DNA from 2 places in the Fischerella sp. JS2 genome. Region 2 is predicted to be linked to the other one. Evidence: predicted binding sites of a transcription regulator. Region 2 holds the regulator's gene; the other holds the start of a gene.
What was found. Region 2 encodes NtcA, which controls nitrogen genes in cyanobacteria. Its sites were predicted from a motif close to TNTGTANNNNNNNNTACANA; they were not measured.

Region 1 (6,360 bases), 3.0 Mb from region 2:
ATCAGTGGGGCCGTGGACTTGATTGAGCCAGTCGGTAAGTTGTTCACTATTGGCAACTGTTGCTGATAGGGCGATCAGTTGAATTTCGCGGGGGCAATAAATTATCGCTTCTTCCCAAACTGTTCCCCGTTGGCGATCATTCATGTAGTGGCACTCATCTAACACCACTGCTTCTACGTCTGTTAAGGAAATACCAACTTGCCCGATGGGTGTGCCGTAGAGCATGTTACGGAAAATTTCTGTAGTCATGACTACAATGGGCGCATCCCGATTGATGGAGGCATCTCCTGTTAACAATCCAACTGCGTCAAAGCCGAATTGTTCACGAAAGTCACGTAATTTTTGGTTAGAAAGTGCCTTCAGGGGGGTAGTGTAAAATACCCGTTTTCCTCGCGCTAAGGCACGATAAATACCATATTCTCCAACCAAGGTTTTACCTGAACCTGTTGGCGCACAAACCACTACAGAGCGTCCAGCATTTAGAGAGGCGATCGCATCTAGCTGGAATTTATCCAGTTCAAAAGGAAATACAGAACTGGGGTCTACTTCTGAAGACAGTGCAGAATAATTCACTCAATCACAATTGCAACCAGACTTTTTACTATATTATATGAACCCTTGGCAAGTAGGGCATTAGGGATCGGGGATCAGGGATCGGGGATCGGGGACAAGAAGGACAAGGAAGACAAGAGAAAATACTTTTCACACCCCTCACACCCCTCACACCCCTCACACCCCACCCTACGGGAAGCCGCGCAAAGCGCGTCTACACACCCCCCCTACTCCTCACACTCCCCATCTCCCCACCTCTCACTTCCCCAACTCCTGAGAACGAATGGTAGCAGCTTTAACTGCCTCAATGAGAGCAGAGCGGAATGCTGAACGTTCTAATTGGGCTATGCCAGTAATTGTGGTTCCACCAGGACTGGTAACACGATCTTTGAGTTCTGCGGGGTGGAGTTTGGTGTCATGTAGTAACTGAGCAGTTCCTAAGACTGTTTGTAAAGCGAGTTGATAGGCAATTGCTCTAGGTAAACCAGCAGCGACTCCTCCATCTGCAAGTGCTTCTATCATTAACGCTACGTAAGCTGGTCCACTACCTGATAAACCAGTTACCGCATCCATTAACGACTCCGGAACTTCTACTACTTCCCCCACTGCTGAAAACAACTGTTGTGCTGTTTCCGAGTGTTTACTATGGGTGTAAGCACCAGGAGCGATCGCAGTCATACCCGCACCTACAGTTGCTGGTGTATTGGGCATGGCTCGAATGACTGGCAATTGGGGAAAAGCTGCTTCTAATTTAGATAAAGTTACACCTGCCAACACAGAAATTACTAGTGGTGAATGCCCTTGCTCGAGAACATCCGCTAATTCTTGAGCGATCGCACTGAAAACTTGCGGTTTAACCGCTAAGCATATCACTTCGGTTGTTTGGCTGAAAACCAGACGGTTATCATCTGTCACTGCCACATTGTACTGATGCGCTAAAAATTTCTGGCGTGTGGGCTGTGGTTCACTAACTATCACTTCTGATGGGTGATAAATCGAGCGAGCAATAAGGCGGGATAATAAAGCTTCTCCCATTACCCCGCCACCAATTAATCCAAATTTATAACTCATTAGTCATTAAGTCATTAGTCATTAGTCAATAACCAAGAGCGTTAACTTGAGGACTATGTACTCTTGACTATTGACATGAGACTAAATTTAGTTTATTGTACCATGCGATTGGGTTCATTGCCCCAGGTTTGGTTGCCAGGTGCAGGGCGGGAGGTACGAACTGGTGGTTGAGGTACTTCGTGTAGAACTCCGCCTTGAGTGCTGACTTGCACACAACTGGGTGTAAACAAAAAGATGCTTTCGCCGATACGTTCTTGATGTCCATCCAACGCGTAAGTGCCACCTGCAACAAAATCAACAGCTCGCTGTGCTTGATCCGGGTCCATGATTGTCAAGTTTAATACCACAGACTTTCGCTCTCGTAAAGCTTGAATCGCTTGTGGCATTTCTTCAAAAGTACGTGGTTCTAGTACTAAAACTTCTGAAATACCGTTAATAGCACCGGGCATACCAATAACATTACTCATCGTTTTTGCAGAAGCAGTTGCTACATCTGGATTTGCATTCATTGTAGGCATTGGCTCACGCCAACGTCGATTTGCAGAGGTCGTTTCTTGGGGTACAGGCTGTTGATTTTGTTCCTGATATAGATTCTGATAGCTTTCTGCTTCAGGCTCTTCCTCATAGTACTCGTATTCTACTGGCTCATTTAAACCAACAAAGTCTCTCAGTTTGGAGAAAATATTGTTCATAGTGTTACGCTCCTGGTGCAAATCACCTTCAAAGGATGTGACAGCAACTAATGCTGCCAATCTGTGCCGCTATGACATAAGGCGGACTATTTTGCAATTCTATAAGTTGTTTGTAGCATATACTACGGCACAAACCATCAACGGACGCCCCCCTAGAACGTCTGTATTTAATTTGTACGCAATAATGAGTCAAGATTATAGCCTAACTATTTTTGAATGCAAAGTTGCTGCAACCCCAAATTTCTTATGTGTTTGCTTTTGTTTATACTATATCCTGAGTTATTTGCTAGACCAGTATCTTTGAGAATTTATAGTTTTGTGAAATGGGATGAGTCCTGCACTAATTAGAGGGTGTTGGTGGTGCGGACTCTGATTCCATTTTGGATTTTGAATTTTAGATTTTGCGAAAAGTTTGATCGCCAGCTTGCGGCGCTCAAAGTTTTTCAAGATGGATTGAGAAGAGCCTTACGCATAAGAGTTCTGTAAGTCTCTGTGTCGCATTCTTTTTTCAAATTGGTATGACTAATAATTCGGATCACGAAGTCCCAAACTTCATATGTGGGAGCAATCAAAAATTGTTTGATCCCCACCACAGGTCTGATAACTGTACCCTACGGGAAGCCTATGAGCGCGTCTACACTGTTAACTGAATTTATTCCCAATCCCTTATCCCAATTTAAGCACCACGCTCTCCAAATAAGATAGTTCCCAAACGCACCATCGTTGCACCAGCTTCTACGGCTAGTTGATAATCACCTGACATTCCCATCGACAAATGCTGCATTTGAATATGGGACCAGTTTTGTTCCTGGATTTCTTGTGCTAGTTCGCGTGTGCGATTAAACACTGCCACAATTTCCTGGTCATTTAATCCTAGAGGCGGGATTGTCATCAAACCTTGAATTTGTAAATTTTTGTATTGATTCAGTGTTGGTAGGTCAGCTAAAAGTTGAGGTACACTCCAACCCGACTTATTAGGGTCAGGAAGAATTTTGACTTGCAAACACACATAGGGACTGACACCTATTTGCTGGGCCAACTCGTTTAGGCGCTGTGCCAGCTTCAAATTATCTACTGAGTGAATCCACTGAAAATTTTCTAAGGCTTTTTTGGCTTTATTGCTTTGCAAGTGTCCGATAAAATGCCAAGTGATATCAGATAAATCTTGTAAGTCAGCTTGTTTTGCGATCGCTTCTTGAATGCGATTTTCACCAAAATCTCGAATTCCCGCAGTATAGGCAGCACGAATTACATCACTTGGGACTTGCTTGGTAACAGCTATCAACCGAACTGAAGGTGGTAGTTGTGCGCGCACAGTATTAATACGTTCACTAATCGAGCCACTCATTGGAAGGTGCGTTGGAAGATACTCTGCAACTGATCGTACTCCTGGGCTTGTCCAGCACGACGTAGGTTACGCAAGCGATTTTCTAGCAGCATTCTTGCTTCAGTACGTCCTATCGGCTGAAATTTGACACCTTTAGCATCGGATATTACTAAAAAAAATAGGCGCTGAGCATACAGTGTAGTGAATAACTCTTGGTTTTCATCCACCATACAGATCCTATAGAGCAAACCCCAAGTTGGATGATTTATGTAAGTTTCTGAGCTTTCTGGGTTCATTTAATACTTGAAGGTAAGAATAGATAGTATGTTTTTGCAGTTGAATGCCAAGATTGGTAAGGCTGACGGTTTCATTTGCATAAATTAAAGGTAAAGGGGTAAGAGGAAAGGAATAAGGGGAAAGGGAGTTGAGATGCCTTTACCCTCTAGCCTTTAACAGTTATTCAGTTATCAGTCATCAGTCATCAGTATTCATTACTAAGTATAAGTCCCCCAATAATGGGTGTCAGGTATTGCTGGTGGGTAACATACCCTCACCATACGCCTGATAACTGTACCCTACGGGAAGCCTATGAGCGCGTCTACACTGTTCACTGTTCACTGTTCACTGTTCACTGTTCACTGATTTAACCTTTCACCAAACCGATAGTAATGTGTAGCTAAGGCATATTGCCGTCGTAACTAAATGGCATTAGCTTTTGGGGTAAAGTTCACAGAGGGTTTGGGGAAGTAGAGACACGAAAGGAAAATTTGCCCATTCCTTCCTATTTTGCTCTCATCCTCTGTTTGTTTCCCCTCTACCAATGCTGCCATAATTGCCGTCTTTTTGTTATACAAATTCGCCAACAACCTAAGAATAGACTTTCTGTAGAGCTGGGATGGAAAAAGAACAAGGTTCATTGGTTGTTAGTTGTTGGTTGTTGGTTGTTGATTGTTGGTGGTTAGTGGTTTACCACTCCCCCTTCCGTTGTCTTCCTTATCCTCCTTGTCTTCCTACTCCCCGATCCCCAAAAACAGTTGCTAGCGCCTGTAGTTGTGCCTGAGCTTTATGTAAAGATTCATGCCATTCTCGCTCAGGATCGCTGTCTGCGACAATTCCTGCTCCCACTTGTCCCCAGACAGTGTTGAGTGGTGAGGTGATGGGGTTTATATGATGGAGTGATGAAGTGATGGGGTAATGGGGAGAATCTAATTCAATATTCTCCCTAACTCCCGATCTCCCCACCTCCCTATCTCCCTCTACCTCTTCAGGTGAGGAGGGAACCAACAGCAGGGTGCGAATTAAGATGTTTAAATCCAAGTTACCTTGCCAATCCAAGTAGCCGCAGGAACCATAGAACAAACTACGCCGTACAGGTTCTAGTTCTTCGATGATTTCCATACAGCGGACTTTGGGACAGCCTGTGATTGTACCACCAGGGAATATGGCACGAATCAAGTCAACAGCACTAACATCATGTCTGAGAGTACCTGTGATGTTGCTGACCAGATGCATGACGTGGCTATATCGCTCAATAGTCAATAGTTCATCAACCTTTACACTTCCCCATTCACAGACCCGTCCTAAATCGTTGCGTTCTAAATCTACCAGCATGATATGTTCGGCACGCTCTTTGGTGTTATTAAGTAACTCTTGTGCTAATTTTTGGTCTTGTTCTGGCATGATCCCACGCGATCGCGTCCCTGCGATCGGCCTGGTGGAGACGTGAAAAGTCGTGTCTGTATGTCTTTGTGACTTTACTAACCTCTCTGGTGAACAGCTAATCACTTCCCCCCAAGGTGTTTGGAAATAGCAAGCAAAGGGAGAAGGATTGATCTGCTGTAAAGCACGATATATTTCCCAACCAGAAGCAGTTGTATGTGTTTCAAACCGCAACGACAAATTAGTCTGAAATATGTCTCCAGCCTGGATGTATTTTTTGGCACTGTTAACTGCTGCTTCGTACTCTTCTTGAGAACTATGGAAGCAAAGAGGGGGGAGGATGGGGAGAGTGTGATAGGGAGATAGGGAGGTGGGGTGGTGGGGTGGTGGGGTAAAATCTTTCTCCCCATCTCCCAATCTCCCCATTGCCCCTAATCCCCACCCCCCCAAGGGAGTGGGGACCCCGAGTTCCCCATCATCTTCGTGTTCGAGTTTCCTCTCTAACTCATCCAACCCGTCGGGACTAGTGGCGGCTAACCATAAAATTTGCTCCCAATGATCCAAAACAGCAAAACTATCTGGTTCGTACCAAAAAGCAACTGGAAATGGCAATGAATCAGATTTAGTGTATGGTAGCCGTTCAATTTCTCTGGCGATATCATATCCTAACCAACCGAGCCAACCACCGGTGAAGGGGAGGTGGGGAGGTGGGGAACTCGGGGTCCCTACTCCCTTGGGGGAGTGGGGATTAGGGGCAGTGGGGGGAGTGTGTAGACGCGCTTTGCGCGGCTTCCCGTAGGGTGGGGTGTGAGGGGTGTGAGGGGTGTGAAAAGTATTTTCTTCCTCTTGTCCCCCATGTCCCCGATGTCCCCCACCTCCCCCTACTTTTGCTTGCAATAACTGTTCTAGAAAGGGTAAAACATTTCCCAGCGCAGGAGTCCACATTTGGGGGTATCCATCCACATACCGAGGAGTACCTGCACAAATAGAATAACGGGCTAATTGAGGGTTATCTGTGGGTGTGGGGTATGGGCTTTCTAATAAAGTTGCTATTTCTGA
Region 2 (6,360 bases):
ACCTCAAAGTAAACTTCAAAAACCCAGACTCAGCTACAGTCGGTACCGAATTTGTGGGAACCTCAATTACATCAGATTTTTCCACCGAATTTATTTCTCCAATCAAAGCTGCTTTGAGTGACAATCCCCACACTAAATTTTTTGATGGTGCTTATCGGGGTTATGTCCGTTGCAATCTCACACGCGATCGCTGGCAAAGTGATTACCGTGTTGTCTCAACAATTACTGAGCAAAACGCCTCTATCAGTACCCTAGCTTCGTTTATAGTTGAAAATGGTCAACCAGGCGCACAAAAAATTTAAATAACTACTCTATACCCTGTGCCAAATTTATCTTATCGTGTATACACAAGTTATACCAATTCAAATAATGTTTGCGACAGATAACCCCACCCTCCCCTTAGAAAGGGGAGGATTGGGGTGGGGTGTTATATAATCCATATGTTGTATTCTTTTTTCAAATTGGTATTAAATTTATCCCCCTTCATCCCCCTAAATCTTGAGGGGAAACAACAAATCAAGTCCCCTCCCCTTATGAATATACGGCTGGCGAATAGGGGGACAGAACCCATAATAAAATACCAGAGGAGAAACAAGAACTTGTCTCGTGCGAAATCATTGTACTTCTTCTACCTTCTATAACACCCCTTTGGAACTGGGGATCAACCCAGCACGACGGGGATCAATCTCCATTGCCATCCGCATCGCCCTCGCAAATGCCTTAAATGTGGCTTCAATAATGTGATGAGAATTAATCCCATCCAACTGACGAATGTGCAGCGTCATCTGACTATTACCTGCCAAGGCGACAAAAAATTCTCGTACTAGCTGGGTGTCATAAGTCCCAACTCGCTGGGTAGGAATTTGCAAACCGTAGCTGAGATGAGGACGACCCGAAAAATCCAGTGCTACCTGAATTAAGGCTTCATCAAGAGGTGCAAGAAAATTACCAAACCGGACAATGCCTTTTTTGTCACCTAATGCTTTGCTGATAGCTTTTCCTAAGGTAATGCCTACATCTTCGTTGGTATGATGGTCATCAATGTGCAAGTCTCCTGTGGCTTGGATATCCAAGTCTATTAGTCCGTGGGAGGCAATTTGATGTAGCATGTGATCTAAAAATGGAATACCTGTAGCTGCATTACAAACTCCTGTACCATCCAAATTAATCGTAACCTGGACATCTGTTTCCTCCGTAGTGCGATGTACAGAAGCAATACGGGGAGTTTGTGTGAGGTTGTTGGGTGAAGATAGAGTTTGGCGATCGCTGATTTGCATAGTATTTGGTTAGTGGTTAATAGTTAGTGGTTAGTGGTTAGTGGTTAGTGATTTACTACTAACTACTAACCACTAACTACTAACAAATTCTTACATTCCCATAATTTCATATCCTGCATCAACATACAGGACTTGTCCTGTAATTCCACTTGCCAAGTCGCTACACAAGAACGCTGCTGCATTACCTACCTCGATCTGTGTGACGGTGCGTCCCAAGGGAGCTACTTGCTCGACATGATGAATCATATCTAAAATACCGCCAACGGCACTAGAAGCTAAAGTACGGATTGGCCCGGCGGAGATGGCATTGACGCGGATATTGGCAGAACCGAGTTCTGCTGCTAAATAACGCACACTAGCTTCTAATCCTGCCTTGGCAACTCCCATCACATTATAGTTAGGAACTGCTCTTACGGCTCCTAAATAAGAGAGAGTAACTATGCTTCCACCTGCGATCATCAAAGGTTTAGCTGCACCAGCTAGTTGCACCAAAGAATAGGTGCTGACATCTAAAGCTGTACGAAATCCTTCACGAGAGGTTTGGCTAAAGTCTCCACTCAAATCATCTTTATTGGCAAAGGCAATGGAATGGATGAGAAGGTCCAACTTGCCCCATTTATCGCGGATCGTCTCAAAAGTAGATTGAATCTGTTCGTCATCTTGGACATTGCAAGGGAGAAACAGACTTGGGTTGAGAGGTTCGACAAGTTCAGCAACCTTTTTCTCCATTTTGCCACGCTCATCTGGTAGGTAGGTGATCCCCAAGTTAGCTCCGGCTTTGTGCAGTTGTTGGGCAATACCCCAGGCTATAGAGCGGTTGTTGACAATGCCTGTAACAAGGGCATTTTTTCCAGTCAGATCCAGCATAGAAATTATTGATGTGATGTTTCATTAGGAGCATACATGAATCTGAGCTTGGTTTGTCTTCGTTTTATAAATTTGATTTTTGATTGTACTTCAGGGTAGATGTAACAGAAGAGACTCTATCTTGCACCAACTAAAATTGGATACAAACTGCTTCTTTTAAAGATGAATGATCAAAAGGATTTTTAAACAGAGTAAAGGTTTTAGAAAAAGATATTTTTCTTTTGTAAGTAACTAAATTTATTTGTGGTTTCCCTTGCGTCTCCATTACCCTAAGTTTTTACATCCGTATTTTCAACATCCATCGTGCCAAAATTGCTTTTTACCATCAATTTACCATTTTATGTTTTCATAAATTCTCTATGAATCTTACTTTTTTCTTAAAAAACTTATTGTCTACAATTTTGGAAGTACCTAACAAAAAGTACTAGATTCCTGCACTACAAATTTTGTATCATGTTAAACAAACATCAATTAGATAAAGGGTTAAGTATAGGAAAGTACAGAAAGGTTGACAATGTTTTATTGAATTTTCGAGTGTATTCTTAGGAAATCCATATTCGTTTTTCTGGCATTGGGTAGGGGAAGGGAGATAGATGATCGTGACACAAGATAAAGCCCTAGCAAATGTTTTTCGTCAGATGGCGACTGGAGCGTTTCCGCCAGTGGTGGAATCGTTCGAGCGCAACAAGACGATCTTTTTCCCCGGCGATCCTGCTGAAAGAGTTTATTTTCTCTTAAAAGGTGCAGTTAAACTCTCCAGGGTGTACGAAGCAGGAGAAGAGATAACTGTAGCGCTACTGCGAGAAAACAGTGTATTTGGGGTTTTGTCCCTACTAACGGGAAACAAGTCTGATCGTTTTTATCATGCAGTTGCTTTTACGCCTGTGGAATTGCTTTCAGCACCTATCGAACAGGTGGAACAAGCACTCAAGGAAAATCCAGAATTATCGATGTTAATGCTGCGGGGTTTATCTTCGCGCATTCTTCAGACAGAGATGATGATTGAAACTCTCGCTCACCGCGATATGGGTTCAAGATTAATAAGTTTCTTATTAATTCTTTGTCGAGATTTTGGTCTTCCTTGTGCAGATGGAATCACAATTGATCTCAAGCTATCTCATCAGGCGATCGCTGAAGCAATTGGTTCGACTCGTGTGACTGTCACTAGACTACTAGGCGATTTGCGCGAAAAGAAGATGATTTCCATACACAAGAAAAAAATTACTGTCCACAAACCTGTGACACTAAGTCGGCAATTCACTTAATTGTACACAGAGAGCGGCATTCAGAAATATAGACACTCTTGTAGAAATAGGTAATGGGTAATGAGTAATAGGTAATGGGTAATGGATAAATACTTGTTAATTCCTTTTCCCCTTTCTCTTTACCCCTTTACCCAGTAATTTATCAACCTGCAATTCGCCACAGAAAATGCCTGAAAGTAGTAGGCTGTATCTGGAAGGATTTCTTCGGTAAATACAAACAGATGGCCACCGGGTACATCCTCATTATTGCAATCTTAATTTTGGGAGGCGTTATTGCCACCGTCGGCGATCGCATTGGCACGCGGGTTGGCAAAAAACGGCTCTCACTTTTCAACCTTAGACCCAAAAATACAGCTGTATTAGTAACAATCTTGACAGGGTTGGGCATTTCTGCATCAACCCTGGGCATTTTATTTTTAGCTGATGAAGGTTTGCGTAAAGGAGTTTTTGAGTTAGAAGATATTCAAAAAGACCTTAGGCGTAAACGCGTACAACTAGAAAATACGACCCAGCAACTTGATACAACCAAAACCGAACTAGAGCAAGCCAGGAAAGAACAAGCCAAAGCTCAGCAGGATCTGCAAGAAATTAACAAATCTTTACAAGCAGCCAACGCTAAGCAACAGCAAACGCAAGCCCAACTCAACCGTACAATTAATCAACAAGCAAAAACTCAAACCCAACTCCAAGGCACTCAAAAGCAATTGAGTCAAGTGGCAAATCAATATGAAAAAGCCATAGCCCAGCTACAAAACGTTTATCAAGAAAGGAACAGACAACTAGAGGAAATTAAACGACTAAAAGCAGAACGCCAAAAACTTTATGAGCAAGCGAAACAAGCCGTTGCTGAAGCGCAAGCTGCTATAGACAAACGCGATCGCGAACTAGCCAAGCGTCAGGAAGTGATTCAACAGCGTGACCAGACAATTGCCAAACTGGATGCGGTTATTCAAAAGCGTAATCTCGAAATTACAGCTAGGGAGAAAATTATTGCTCAACGAGAAACCCGCCTCAAAGAACTAGAAACACAACAGGATTTTCTCGAACAGGAAGTTGCACGTCTAGAGAAATATTATCGGTCTTATCGTGATCTTCGTTTAGGAAAACTGGCTATAGCCCGGGGTCAAGTTCTAGCGGCTGGGGTTGTGCGTATAGAAAAACCTGCTGCTGCGCGCCAAGCAGTAATCCAGCTATTAAAAGAAGCTAATAAAAATGCCAGTATGGAATTAAGTGAACCTGGCACTACCACCCCTCCAAATTTGCAGATACTACGTGTCACTGAAGAACAAGTTGAACAGTTAAGTAATCAGATTAAAGATGGTCGAGATTACGTGGTGCGGATTTTCTCTGCGGGTAACTACGTCAGAGGAGAAAAACCAATCGAATTTTTTGCTGATGCATCACTAAATCAAATTGTGTTCTCTGGAGGCGAAGTACTAGCTACAACTACAGCTGATCCCAAAAACATGACATCCTACCAACTGCGACAGCGCCTAGAACTGTTGATTTCTGCTTCTCAATTTCGCGCACGGAATGCTGGAATTTTAGAAGATATTCAAATAGATGGTACTTTTCTGCGCTTTATTGCCCAGTTGCGACAATATGACCAAGCAATAGATATTAAAGCAGTTGCCGCACAAGACACATATACCGCCGGGCCGTTGAAAGTAAGATTGTTAGCAATTAAAAATGGACAAGTGATTTTTAGTACTTAATTTTTTAGTAGGTAGAGACGCGATTAATCGCGTCTGTACATTACGATTAATCGCGTCTGTACATTACGATTAATCGCGTCTGTACATTAGTAGTTAGTAGCCAATAAATAATAACCAATAACCAATAACCATTAACCAATCATCACTAACCACTAACCAATAACCATTATCTAAAATCGTATTTAATATGAATTTAAATGAATTTACACCAACTCAACCAGTGATCTTAGGATTCGACCCGGGTAAAGATAAATGTGGCTTAGCAGTGATGGGACTGGATCGAAAGCTACACTATCATCGGGTTGTACCTTCGACTGAAGCGATCGCTACCATTGAAACACTGCGACAAAAATTTCCCATCTCTCTAATGGTTATGGGCGATCAAACCACAGCTAAAGGCTGGAAACAGCAACTACAGCAACAATTGTCAGATCCGTTAAATATTATGTTGGTCGATGAACGCTACACCAGTTTAGAAGCACGTGATCGCTATTGGCAAATGTTCCCACCCCAGGGAATCACTAAACTGTTACCACAAGGAATGAGAACACCTCCAAGACCAATAGATGACATTGTTGCTATTCTCCTCATCGAAAGATATCTTAGTCGCCTGACAGAGTCAGTAAAATAAATGATGAATTATGAATAATAAAATTTTATATTTCATAACTCATCATTCATAATTTTTACAGTTCTGCCCGAATAGTAAAAGCATAGTCTCCTCCTGGTTCTAGTTGATAATCTTTTTGCTCTAAAAAACGACCAAGAGGCTCTTTAATTAAAGCACGACCTTGTGATGGTTTGACAGACAATTCTCCTCGGGGAAAATGCCATTGAAACTGCCACTCAAAATCTCCCGCTCTGACTTCTCCTTCCAGTAAGCCCTGTTGCCAAGATTGACGGGTAATCCTAACATGGGCAGTTGTTTGTGGTAAACGCTTAGCACTCACGTTGCTTGATGTCAAGTAACAATAACAGATGATCAGTTATAGCTTTACATTTATACAAAATACATCAAATATACCTATGGAAGTAAATCAAATACTTTAGTGTCTTAGCTTCATGACTTTCGCAGTTGAGTCAAGGTTAACAGAGAAGGGGAAGAGAATTGCAGCAGCCACCAAAAAATTTTCCTTTACCTCTTGACAATCATCTCTTCATTTGACATATTTGTATATATGCAAGTTTGCGGGTATAGCTCAGTGGTAGAGCGTCACCTTGCCAAGGTGAATGTCG

Region 1: a site for NtcA is predicted at 2,425-2,444, ahead of RS893_RS23050 (cell division protein SepF). Genes of this name have one in related genera too.

Annotation. Positions count from the first base shown of each region.
Region 1 covers NZ_CP135918.1:5,422,895-5,429,254, reverse strand. Annotated here, with positions in the region: gene RS893_RS23060 (RNA helicase) at 1-573, opposite strand, end outside; gene proC (pyrroline-5-carboxylate reductase) at 811-1,623, opposite strand; gene RS893_RS23050 (cell division protein SepF) at 1,716-2,315, opposite strand; gene RS893_RS23045 (YggS family pyridoxal phosphate-dependent enzyme) at 2,992-3,663, opposite strand; gene pipX (transcriptional coactivator PipX) at 3,660-3,938, opposite strand; gene RS893_RS23035 (chorismate-binding protein) at 4,636-6,360, opposite strand, start outside.
Region 2 covers NZ_CP135918.1:2,409,026-2,415,385, forward strand. Annotated here, with positions in the region: gene RS893_RS09965 (alkaline phosphatase) at 1-302, shown strand, start outside; gene hisB (imidazoleglycerol-phosphate dehydratase HisB) at 636-1,277, opposite strand; gene fabI (enoyl-ACP reductase FabI) at 1,368-2,144, opposite strand; gene ntcA (global nitrogen regulator NtcA) at 2,738-3,409, shown strand; gene RS893_RS09985 (DUF3084 domain-containing protein) at 3,631-5,124, shown strand; gene RS893_RS09990 (pre-16S rRNA-processing nuclease YqgF) at 5,312-5,755, shown strand; gene RS893_RS09995 (DUF3146 family protein) at 5,811-6,074, opposite strand; tRNA gene RS893_RS10000 (tRNA-Gly) at 6,313-6,360, shown strand, end outside.